DNA from 2 places in the Bacillus sp. KNSH39 genome. Region 2 is predicted to be linked to the other one. Evidence: riboswitches for the same ligand, from Rfam matches in the RefSeq annotation. Region 2 holds a riboswitch; the other holds the start of a gene.
The links. Region 2 has a riboswitch for cyclic di-AMP ahead of ACUL40_RS23600 (SipW-dependent-type signal peptide-containing protein). Riboswitches for the same ligand answer to the same signal wherever they lie in the genome.
Positions count from the first base shown of each region.

Region 1: linked by a shared signal. The riboswitch ahead of ACUL40_RS01265 (APC family permease) and the one ahead of ACUL40_RS23600 (SipW-dependent-type signal peptide-containing protein) in region 2 are both predicted to bind cyclic di-AMP.

Region 1 is NZ_JBQXYO010000001.1:247,823-254,215, forward strand. Features, by position in the region: gene trhO (oxygen-dependent tRNA uridine(34) hydroxylase TrhO) at 1-719, shown strand, start outside; gene ACUL40_RS01250 (hypothetical protein) at 919-2,394, opposite strand; gene panE (2-dehydropantoate 2-reductase) at 2,570-3,514, shown strand; gene ACUL40_RS01260 (hypothetical protein) at 3,578-3,706, opposite strand; cyclic di-AMP (ydaO/yuaA leader) riboswitch at 3,847-3,992, shown strand; gene ACUL40_RS01265 (APC family permease) at 4,137-5,963, shown strand.
Region 2 is NZ_JBQXYO010000001.1:4,616,790-4,623,182, reverse strand. Features, by position in the region: gene kdpDN (KdpD-like non-kinase potassium sensor) at 1-553, opposite strand, end outside; gene kdpC (K(+)-transporting ATPase subunit C) at 610-1,191, opposite strand; gene kdpB (potassium-transporting ATPase subunit KdpB) at 1,208-3,298, opposite strand; gene kdpA (potassium-transporting ATPase subunit KdpA) at 3,312-4,979, opposite strand; gene kdpF (K(+)-transporting ATPase subunit F) at 4,999-5,076, opposite strand; gene ACUL40_RS23600 (SipW-dependent-type signal peptide-containing protein) at 5,076-5,180, opposite strand; cyclic di-AMP (ydaO/yuaA leader) riboswitch at 5,277-5,422, opposite strand; gene ACUL40_RS23595 (hypothetical protein) at 5,683-5,916, opposite strand; gene ACUL40_RS23590 (hypothetical protein) at 5,930-6,316, opposite strand.

The DNA.
Region 1 (6,393 bases), 4.4 Mb from region 2:
AAGCTGATGGTCATGCATTCAAGAAAATGCACGTGCGTCCTCGTCCAGAGTTAGTTACACTTCGTCTAGAAGATGACATTAACCCACACGAAATAACTGGGAAGTATTTAGAGCCAAAAGATTTTTATGAAGCAATGAAACAAGAAGATACAGTTATCATTGATGCACGAAATGATTATGAGTTTGATTTAGGTCACTTCAAAGGTGCGATTAAACCTGATATCGAATCATTCCGTGAATTACCAGATTGGATTCGTGAAAATAAAGAAGTACTTGAAGGTAAAAAGATTTTAACTTATTGTACAGGCGGAATTCGTTGTGAGAAGTTTTCTGGTTGGTTAGTTCGTGAAGGCTATGAAGATGTAAGTCAGCTTCACGGCGGAATTGTAACGTACGGAAAAGACCCAGAGGTACAAGGTGAGCTTTGGGATGGACAATGTTACGTGTTCGATGAGCGTATTGCTGTACCAGTAAACCAAAAAGAACATGTTATCGTTGGTAAAGACCACTTTACAGGTGAACCTTGTGAGCGCTATGTAAACTGTTCAAATCCAGAATGTAATAAGAAAATTTTATGTTCTGAAGAAAACGAAGCGAAATATTTACGTGCATGTTCTCATGAATGTCGTGTAAGTCCACGTAACCGCTACGTAATACAACATGAATTAACGGAAGAGCAAGTAGCTGCTGCATTAGAGCAAATCGAAGCAGGGAAGTAAACTGAATTCGTATAATAAAAGGGGTACTCCAAGTTTTATTTTGGAGCACCCTTTTTTATTATCCGGTCCTGTCATTTGTCGGTAAGTCGATATATTAAAAAAATCGCTGATATATTTCGAGTTGCGCCGATATAATCGGAAAATCGCTCATAAAAATTTCACTTAATGCAGCGCGCCAAGAATTTGAAAATAACCTTTTTTAATTTTTATCTTCTTTCTCTTTAACGGCAGAAAGTACAGTTTGTTTTACCCAAGCTTTTCTTCGTTTATGCTGTAGACCCCATTGGTATAAACTTTGGGCTCCTAAAATAAGTGAAATGACAATGCCGCTAATCGCAATTAATAGAGCGAAAAATTCAAGAGGTGACGATATTTTGTTTGAATCGGTGTTTCTTAAAAGGTCAATCATAGTAAACCCTAACATTTGGCCCACTACAGAGTAGAGCGTTAAAATTAATAATAAGAGGCTATCTTTTTTAGAGGCGACATTTTCTTGATATTTAAACAAACTATCAAGATTTTGTTTCGCGTTCGAGTATAGAACCTCAATATTAAAAAGTTTTCTTAAACGAAAGAAAATATCTTCACTTTGTGATTGGGATACTAATTCTAAAGAAAAATAATTAGCAGTGAACGAATTGATCGAATAAATTAATTTCTCTATTTCATTAGTATCTTGTTCAATGTTTAGCTCAGCATAGGCGTTAGCCATTTTTAATAAAACAATTTTATGGAATAGGTTTAATAATAAAGCGTAATAAAATTCTCCGTACATTTGACTAGCAAGTTTAGCGATTTTACGTTCTCCTTCATTTGTTACACATGTAAAAATATGTTCTTCCATTATGAAATAACGATTTGGAGCCCATCTCTGGTAAGCGTGTTTTTTTAAATAGTCATGAATGTAAGGAAGGTTATTTGCGCTCACATATGGCTTACCATCACTTGTTAATCCGGAAAGACTAGAAGTACGATAAACATCCGCTTCATTAAGCTCCATACCTTCTTTTAGTGACAATAAAGTTTGGACGTACATTCTTTGGTCTTCGAAGAAAGGGAAGGTTTGAAAGTATGAACTTCTTAATCTCTTCTTTTCAAAGAAATCAGTTACACCATGAAATAAATAACCAAAAATGAATTTTTCAACTTGGGAATACTTTTTTCCGTTACATTCAATACAAATAGTCTCATTTGTATCATTTTTAGTTTCAAGTACACGGAAGCGAGCAGCGAATTCGATTGCTTCAGATAAAGTCATGTTTGGAGCAGTGTTTACTTCTGTTCGAATTGTTAAGAAGCCAAGTTCATAAGGACAAAGTGTGACATCAATAGAGTGTATCTTGAATGGAATTGAAATAAGGTTTGTTGTTAAATGTCCAGTTAAGTTAAGGTCCTTTGAATAACGTTGCAAGCCCTTTTGATGCTCTGAGTGAGGAAAGAGAATTTTATTTGTAAATGAAAGATAGTATGCTTCCATATTTTGATGTGAAACTTTAAACTCCCCATAATATGTATTTTCATCATCGAGATGATCGAGCCGAAAAGGACGAAAATCGTTTTTTTGTAAGAAAGGGAACATCTCTTGTTCATATCCAGCTTTAAACGAAAACGGGAATATAAATTGAAATATAGCTGTTGCTACACCTTTTTCCTCAATTGATTGTATTGCCTCCATCTACATTGTGTCCTTTCCATATATGCTATAGAAACAACATGCCCAAATTTATTTGAAAATAACCACTCTTTTATACTCAATTGAGAGTGAAAATTCAGCTTATTTAGCAGGGAACATGTATAATGTTATGTATACTAAAAGTTATAAAATTGTATTTTGAAAAGGGGGATGCTGTATGCGGATTTTAGTATTAGGCGCTGGTGGAGTCGGAGGATTTTTTGGTGGCAGATTAGTCGAGAAGGGAGAAGATGTCACGTTTCTTGTTCGTAGTAAACGGAAAAAACAATTAGAGGAAAGAGGACTTGTAATCCGAAGTGTTAACGGGGATTTTTCCTTCCGACCGAAATTAATAACGAAAGAAGAGCGAACTTCTCCATTTGATGTTATTTTATTTTCAACAAAAGCGTATCACTTAAACGAGGCAATTCAAGATTTGAAGCCGTTTGTTGGCGAAAATACTGTAATCATTCCATTGTTAAATGGTATCGCTCATTTATCGCTATTACAAAAAGAATTCGGCGAAGAAAAAGTAATTGGCGGTTTATGCTTTATCGAGACGACGTTAAACGATCAAGGAGAAATTGTACAAACCAGCGCTGCCAACAGACTTGTGTTTGGAGAAATTAAGTCTCAAAATTCAGAGAGAGTAAAGCATATTTCTAAAGCATTTTCAGGTACGAAATCTAGTTTTGTTTTAAGTGAAAATATTACGCAAGATATGTGGCATAAATATTTATTTATTACTGTAATGTCAGGTGTGACAACGTTAATGCGTGCACCAATTGGACCAATCCGTGAAAGTGAAGGCGGCCGTGATTTTATCCGTAATGTGTTTGAGGAATCTGTACAAATCATGAGAGTATTAGGAGCTCCAGTAAAGGCTAATATTGCCCAGGAACATATGAAAACGATTGATAAAATTTCGTATGATATGAAGTCATCAATGCAACGTGATATGGAAAAGGGTTCGTTTATTGAAGGGAAGCACTTGCAAGGATATTTACTGGATGTAGCAGAGCAATTTTCTATAGCGGCACCATTATTAGGCACTATATATCAAAATTTAAAGGTGTATGAAGAGATGACCTTTAACAGATCTGTAATAGAATTAGATGTATGAAAAAATAAAAAAGATAGCAATATATAAGTGTATTGCTATCTTTTTTATTTTTTGTATGACAAATTATTTATTTCTTTTCGTTCTATCTGTCAAATTTATTTCCTGTTCACGTTTACCATATAACTGATTAATTTCATTTGCTACTGCATCTAAATATGAATCGGAAAAAATAGGCTTCTTTTCTTTAGACATATGGGTCTCCTTTGCGGATTTTTTAGTATTCATTATGTATATTTCTCAGTGGATTATGCGCAATCATTTTAATTTTTTTCTTATTAAAAATTTTTGTTTACTTTTTGAAAATAAAGGAGTATTATAATCCACAGTTTCAATTTTCTAAATCGCTGAAACCGCATGGTACGGGGGACCCGTTTTTACGGATTAGTACATAATCCGATGGGGTGAATCCTTGAAAAGGTAGGGCTACTCATAGGCCCGAATCCGACAGCTAACCTCGTAAGCGTTATATTGAGAAGGAAGGTGGAGCTTGTGCGACAAAAAAAATAATGTCTACAAGTCTATTTCGCTATGGCTTGTAGACATTTTTTGTTTTCTGAGGAAATCGTTTACTGGCTGTAACAAGCAGTAAAGTTCGTACAAAATTATTGGAGAGTGGACAGCATTGGTTTCATCTATTAAAAGATTTTTAATTGGAAGACCGTTAAAATCAACGGAGCTTGGAGAACAGAAGCTTAATAAAACGAAAGCTTTAGCTATTTTATCTTCTGACGCATTGTCATCAGTTGCTTACGGTCCAGAGCAAATTTTAATTGCTTTAGCAGGTGTTGGAGCGATCGCTTATTGGTATTCCATTCCGATCGCTGTTGGGGTATTAGTATTATTGACAGCCCTTATTTTATCTTATCGTCAAATTATTTTTGCTTATCCGCATGGCGGGGGAGCGTATGTTGTATCAAAAGAAAATTTAGGGATGAATCCAGGCTTAATTGCTGGAGGATCTTTATTAGTTGACTATATTTTAACTGTTGCGGTAAGTGTGTCCGCTGGTACAGATGCAATTACGTCTGCATTTCCTAGCTTACATGCACACAACGTAATTATTGCGGTTATATTTGTTATATTAATTACGATCTTAAATTTAAGAGGAGTAACGGAATCAGCTTCCGTTTTAGCATATCCTGTTTATTTATTCGTTTTAGCATTATTTATATTAATTGGTGTAGGCATATATAATATTTTAACTGGTCATGTTTCACCCACTTTACATGCGCCGATTGGTACACCAGTTGCAGGGATTAGTTTATTTTTATTACTAAGAGCATTTGCATCAGGTAGTTCTGCTTTAACAGGTGTTGAAGCAATTTCAAATGCAATTCCGAACTTTAAAGATCCTGCGCCAAACAATGCTGCAAAAACATTGCTTGCAATGGGTGCATTACTTGCTGTGTTATTTTCAGGAATTGTGTTTTTAGCCTATTATTACGGAGTGACTCCGAGTAAAGAAGTAACAGTTGTTTCTCAAATTGCTGAACAAACATTTGGACGTAATTTCATGTACTATTTCATACAAGGTACAACAGCTTTAATATTAATTCTTGCTGCTAATACAGGTTATTCTGCATTTCCTTTATTAGCGGTTAACCTGGCAAAAGATAAATTCATACCGAGAATGTTTACGATTAGAGGAGACCGTCTAGGTTACTCAAACGGTATTATTATACTTGGAGTTGCTTCGATTATTTTAATTGTAGCTTTCCAAGGACAAACAGAACATTTAATTCCACTATATGCAGTAGGTGTATTTATTCCATTTACACTTTCTCAAACAGGAATGGTATTAAAATGGCTTCGCGAAAAGCCTGAAGGATGGGCTTTAAGATTAACGGTTAATTTAATTGGTGCAGTTATTAGTTTTATCGTAATGAGCATGTTCTTTTTAACTAAATTTGCACAAGTTTGGTCGATTCTTATTTTCTTACCAGTTATTATCTTCTTATTCCATCGAATTAAGAAGCATTATGATGCAGTGGGTGATCAATTAAGTTTAAAAACTTGCGAGCCTCTTATTCCGATTGAGGGGAATGTAATTGTCGTTCCTGTAGCAGGTATGACGCATGTAGTAGAAAATTCATTGAACTATGCGAAGTCTCTTTCGGCAGATCAAGTTATCGCTGTATATGTTGCTTTTGACAGAGAAGAAGAAAAGAAATTTGAAGAGAAATGGAAGAAGTGGCAACCTGAAGTAAGGCTTGTTACATTACATTCTCATTATAGAAGTATTATTCAGCCGCTAACGAAGTTCATTGATACAGTGCAATATAAGGCAAGTGAATCGAATTACCGCGTTACGGTCGTTATACCACAGTTCATTCCGAAAAAAGGTTGGCATAACATTCTTCATAATCAATCCAGTTTACTCATACGTGCGTATTTACTTTATAAAAGAAATGTTGTTATTACGACAGTTCCATATCATTTGAAAAAATAAGAAGATTTTTTAAGGATAGTTTCATGAAAATGAAGCTATCCTTTTTGTGTATATGCTATGCATAATTGCATATGGATTTAAAAATTATATTAATATAATTTTATCGGTTATTTGCAAGTAGTGTTTTCTGTTGTGATATGTAGATATTTCAATCGATAAAGTGAATCGGATTATATTTTGAAATAAGGACATGAAAGCTTGAAAATAAAGGGAATGAAAATACTTCTTTACGTTATATAAACAGCTGTGTTTAAATGACCTTACAGTACAAAACTTATATGAAAACAAAACGAAATTTCATATTTACGTATGTTGTTTAGTTTAAAATGAATAATATTTTTATGTAATATATTCACTGTGTGAATGTGGGAATTTCGATGAAATAGAAAATTTATACAATATTATTCATACTAAACACATATGAAAAGTT
Region 2 (6,393 bases):
TTTCATTTGCTTTTTGTAAAATAAAATCTGGAATTCGTTCTCTTACTTTTACATTCGTAATTTGAGCTACAATATCATGAACACTTTCTAAATGTTGAATATTAAAAGCTGATAATACCGATATACCAGCCTCTAACAATTCCTGCACATCCATATAACGTTTCTTATGTTTAGAACCAGGAACATTACTATGCGCAAGTTCATCCACTACGACTACTTGAGGCGCGCGTTTTTTTATTCCTTCCACATCAAGCTCATAAAATACCTTTCCTTTATACTGTATTTCTTTCAAAGGAACTTTTTCTAAATCAGCAATTGCTTCTTCCGTCTCTTTTCTTCCATGCGTTTCAATTAAACCAATTACAATATCAATTCCATCTTTTTTCATTTCCCTTGCATCAAAGAGCATTTTATAACTTTTTCCTACGCCTGGAGCTGCTCCTACATATAACTTTAACTTTCCGCGATTTTGCTGACGAATATATTCTAAATATTCCTCTGGCGTTCGCCTTTGAAACTTCGGTTCATAATCATCTGCATACAAAATAAACACTACCTTTCATTCGAAACAACGCTACCTCAATCCGTTAGATTGAGGTAGCACTGTTACTATTTCATTAATTCCTGTAATGCCAAATTTAGCTTTAAGACGTTTACGCGGGTCTCTCCAAATAAACCAAGCGCAGCACCTTCTGTTTGATTTTTAATCAATTGATTAAGTTTTTCTTTCGGAATATTCGTTAATTTCGATATGCGATCCACCTGCACAGAAGCTGCCTTCGGACTAATATCAGGATCAAGCCCTGAACCTGAATTTGTCACTAAATCAATCGGTACTTCTGTAACTGGAACGCTCGGATTTTGTTTCTTCCACTCTTCAATACTTTTCTCTACTCGTTTCTCTAAATCTGGATTAGATGGTGCATAGTTATTTGAACCAGATGCTTCAGCCTTATATTCAATACTAGAAACACGCCCTTGAAAATAACGTGGATCCGTGAAGTTTTGCCCGATTAATTTAGAACCAATCACTTCATTTTTATCATTATATATTAGACTTCCATCCGCATTATCCTTCATCACGGCTTGTGCAATACCAGTAACAATAAGCGGGTATACAAGTCCGCACAACACTAGAAATGTAAAAGTAATACGGATAATTGGTGATAGTATACTTTGTTTCTTCTCCATCTTTTTCCCCTCTTCCTTATATGAACAAGCCGACAATTATATCAATTACTTTAATTCCAATGAACGGAACGATAACTCCGCCAAGCCCATAAATAAGTAAGTTTCGGCTAAGCAATGCATTAGAACTCATCGGTTTATATGCAATACCTTTCATCGCTAACGGAATGAGTAATGGAATAATAACAGCGTTAAATATTAATGCTGATAAAATCGCTGACAGTGGTGATGTTAATTTCATAATGTTCAATGCCTCCATTTGCGGAATCGCAAGTGTAAACATTGCTGGAATGATTGCAAAATATTTTGCTATATCATTCGCAATACTAAACGTCGTTAAAGCACCTCGCGTCATTAACAATTGCTTACCGATTCCTACAACCTCAATAATTTTCGTTGGATTCGAGTCTAGATCAATCATGTTTGCCGCTTCTTTCGCTGCTGTCGTACCACTGTTCATCGCTAATCCAACGTCCGCCTGTGCTAATGCTGGAGCATCATTTGTACCATCACCTGTCATCGCTACAAGTTTCCCTTTATCTTGCTCTGCTTTAATGACAGCAATTTTATCTTCCGGTTTACACTCGGCAACGAATTCATCTACTCCAGCTTCTTTTGCAATGGTTGCTGCTGTTAACGGATTATCACCTGTACACATAACCGTTTTAATCCCCATTTGGCGTAACTGTTCAAAACGCTCACGCATACCCGGTTTTACTGTATCCTTTAAATAAATTAAACCGTAAATACGATTATCTACTGCAACTACAAGTGGTGTTCCGCCCTCTTTTGAAATTAAGTCTGCTTTTTGATTTACATCTTTCGGAATTGTTCCGCCTTGTGACTCAACCCATTCAATAACGGCACCTACAGCACCTTTTCTCACTTTCGTTCCGTCTTGTAAATCAACACCACTCATTCTCGTTTCTGCTTTAAACGGAACAAACTCACCTTGTTCTGCAAGTTCTCTATTATATGATATAGATTTTCCCTGCACATACTCGATAACAGATCGACCTTCTGGTGTTTCATCTAAAACAGAACTAATAGCGGCCCACTTTCCAACTTGCTCAATCGTTTCATTTCCTACAGGCAATAATGTATGAGCCATTCGGTTCCCAAAAGTAATTGTACCTGTTTTATCTAAAATAATTGTATTAATATCGCCCGCAGCTTCTACTGCTTTCCCTGACATCGCTAGCACGTTAAATTTTGTCACCCGATCCATCCCCGCAATACCAATAGCTGATAGCAAACCACCAATTGTCGTTGGAATTAAACATACTAACAACGCTACAAGTACAGCAGTATCAATTTGAAAACCTAAATAATTTGTAAAAATCGGCAACGTCACAACGACGATTAAGAAAATAAGAGTTAAGCTCGTTAATACTGTATTTAAAGCAATCTCATTCGGCGTTTTTTGACGAGCAGCTCCTTCTACTAAAGAAATCATTTTATCGATAAATGATTCACCAGGATTACTCGTAATGACAATTGTAATTTCATCACTTACGACCATCGTTCCACCTGTTACGGAACAAAAATCACCGCCTGCTTCTTTTATAACAGGAGCTGATTCACCTGTAATTGCAGATTCATCTACAGATGCTAATCCTTTGATTACTTCGCCATCACTTGGAATCATTTCTCCTTGTTTTACGATAACAACGTCACCTTTTCTAAGATCAGTTGCTGAAACTTGGACAATGTCTCCATTTTCTTTTACTACATTTGCAAACACATCTTTCTTCGACTGCTTTAAAGAATCGGCTTGCGCTTTACCACGACCTTCTGCTAATGCTTCTGCAAAATTCGCAAATAAAACTGTAAATAATAGAATGAGAGAAACTGTTATATTAAACCATCCTGGTATACTACTAGAACTGCTTGGAAGAAAAGATAAAATGAACGTAATGATAAATCCAATTTCCACAACGAACATAATCGGATTCTTTATCATGACTTTCGGATTCAATTTCGCAACGGATTGCTTCATCGCATGTGTTACGATATCACGATCCATCGTTTTCGCTTGTCTAACTTCATCTTCTACAGCATGTATTTGTGACTCATTTAATTGTTTTTCTTTTACTACTACCGGTCTCATCATTTACCCTCCATTACTTCAATGTAAGAAATTCTGCAATTGGACCGAGTACTAACATCGGGAAGAATGTTAATGCACCGACAATTACAATTGTTCCGATGAAGATGCCACCAAATAAACTATTATCTGTACGGAACGTTCCGACTGTTTCTGGCACTACCGTTTTTTCTTTCAATGAAGCTGCCACAGCTAGCATCGTAATTAAACTGAAGTAACGTCCTAAAAACATAACTAAACCAGTCGTAATATTCCAAAACGGTGTATTATCTCCTAATCCTTCAAATCCAGATCCGTTATTCGCAGCTGACGATGTATATTCATATACCACTTGCGTCAAACCGTGGAAACCGGAATGAGAAATAGCATCCGTCCCTAAATTTGTTGAAAGAGCTAATGCCGAAAATCCTAAAATGAGCAATGGATGAAATAAAATCGTGACCGCGATTAATTTCATTTCCTTACCTTCAATCTTTTTACCTAAAAACTCTGGTGTCCGTCCAACCATTAACCCAGATATAAACACCGCGATAATTGCATACATAATAATGTTTACAAAACCTGCTCCAACGCCGCCATACACAGTATTTAACATCATATTTACAAGCGGAACTAAACCGCCAATTGGTGTTAACGTATCATGCATCGTATTAACAGCGCCTGTTTCAGCAGCTGTCGTTACCGTTGCGTATAGTGAAGAAAATACTGTTCCAAATCGTACTTCTTTCCCTTCTGTACTTCCTTGTACATGTTCGATACCCATTCCATTTAATGCCGGGTTCCCGTTTAGTTCAGATGTCGTAATCGTTATAAACCCTAGTAAAAATACCATAAATAGTGACACGAAAAGGATGCGGCCTTGTTTTTTATTTCCGACCATTCGTCCGTACGTAAATGGAAGTGCTGTTGGTAATAACATCATAAGCATCATTTGCAAAATATTACTCATTTGTCCTGGATTTTCGAAAGGATGCGTAGAATTTGCTCCGAAAAATCCACCGCCGTTATTTCCAAGTTCCTTAATGGAAACGAATGATGCAACAGGTCCACGTAAAATACTTTGCTTTGCACCTTCAATCGTTTGTGCTGTAACCGCCCCATCTAACGTTTGTGGTACGCCAAGTGCGACAAAAACTAGTGCCGCAATAAATGCAATAGGAAGAAACACTCTCGTTAACGCTCTCGTAAAATCAACGAAAAAGTTACCAAGTTCTTTTCCAGCAAGTCCTCTTATAAAAGCCATAACGAGCGCTAATGTCGTTGCTGGTGCCGCAAACATTAAAAATGTAATCCCGATTAATTGTGATAAATAGGATAAACCATTTTCACCGCTATAATGCTGTAAATTTGTATCAGCCATAAAACTAATCGCTGTATTAAAAGCGAGCGTAGGCTCCATCCCTTCAATATGTGCTGGATTTAGCGGCAGCACACCTTGTAATCTGAAAATGAAGTATACGACAACGATCATAAATCCATTTAATAAAACTAATGATAATGCGTACTGTTTCCACGTTTGATTGTATGCTTTTACACCCGTAATTTTAAAAATAAGTTTTTCAAAAGGCCCGAATACTTTATCTAACGTTTTGCTACCTTGAAAAGCTTTTTCTAAATAAATCCCCGTTGGCTTTGCTACTAAAATAAACAAGAGCATTGTAATAATGACTGCAACCCAAATCATAATGAATGATTCCCCCTAATTAAAACTTCTCTGGATTTAATAATGCATACACTAAATACACTGTAATTGCTGCGACAATAACCGATAAGACAATCATCATGATTGCTTTCCTTCTTTCACAACTTTATCTGACCAACTTGCAAGACTTGCCATCGATGCAACTAATAAAATAAAAATCCCGACCATTACAACATCTAACATAACTATCCCTCTCTTTTTGTTAAAATTTACCATTTAAATATTAAAAAAGAACACTGAGCTCTACTCAGTGTTCAAAAAATGAACAACAAAAAGTAAACCTCCTCTCTAAACGCTTACGAGGTTAGCTGTCGGATTCGGGCCTAAAGAGTAGCCCTACTTTCAAAACTGAAAGATTCACCCCAAGTGACGATGCACAAAATTGGTTCCCCCGCTCCATTTCTGGAACTCAGCGATTTTAGGTTTTTTTGGAAATTTTATGAATGATTTATGAGAGTAAATATACTCCTCTATATTTCACTTGTAAAGGGGTAAATTACTGAAAATAATAATATTTACATTCATTTAAACGCTTACATTGAAGATTATTACTGTTATTTCATCTATTTTCTTTATTTCTCTTTTCTTTTCTTAAAAATGACCTTTTAAATATGAAATAAAAAAAGCGAATGACATGAAGTGCATAGCTTGTTGCACTCAGCATTCGCTCTTTTTTATTCAACCTTTATTCTCCTCGTAAAAATGCACGTAAATTTCTCCCGCGAATATAAACTTGTGTCAATTCTGCATGTAGCTGCTCATACTCGGTAATATCTACCTCTAAATACAAAGCATCTTTTGATGGTAATATAATATACGGCCCTGGAAAAAGGGGATCGATCTGAACCAATTCTTGAACTCGCTCTACCGATACTGCCCAACGATTTGCTATATCTCCAAGTAATAGTACCTTCATCATTTCTTCCCCCGCCCTATTCAAAAAATAAAAAAGAAATATTATCACAATTTGTAAACACGACAAACTTAGCTCCAATTGTTTCATAGAGCCTCGCTGGATATCGTTTATTCCTTGTAACAACAGTAATAGGTGCTTGAAAAGAAAAACGAATGTGTTCTGTGAAGAAACTAACGATTGGAAGCTCATCCCCTAGTAAAATGACCTTCTTAATACACTCACAAATACTAGTAAAATCCTGCTCCTTACTACAACTATAAGTCCAATCAAACCCACAATTCCTAACTTCAGCCGCTACCTCTTCATTTGCTGTAAAAATAACTAACTCATGTTGAAATGCAACTAGATCTCTTAAACTATTTACCTTACTTTCTTCTCCAACACAAATAAGTGTTAGTTCCATGTACCTCATCCTCCTTAGTATAAAAGAAATCAAACATAGATTGATATTCCCCTATACTAATCAGATCGATGAAGTGA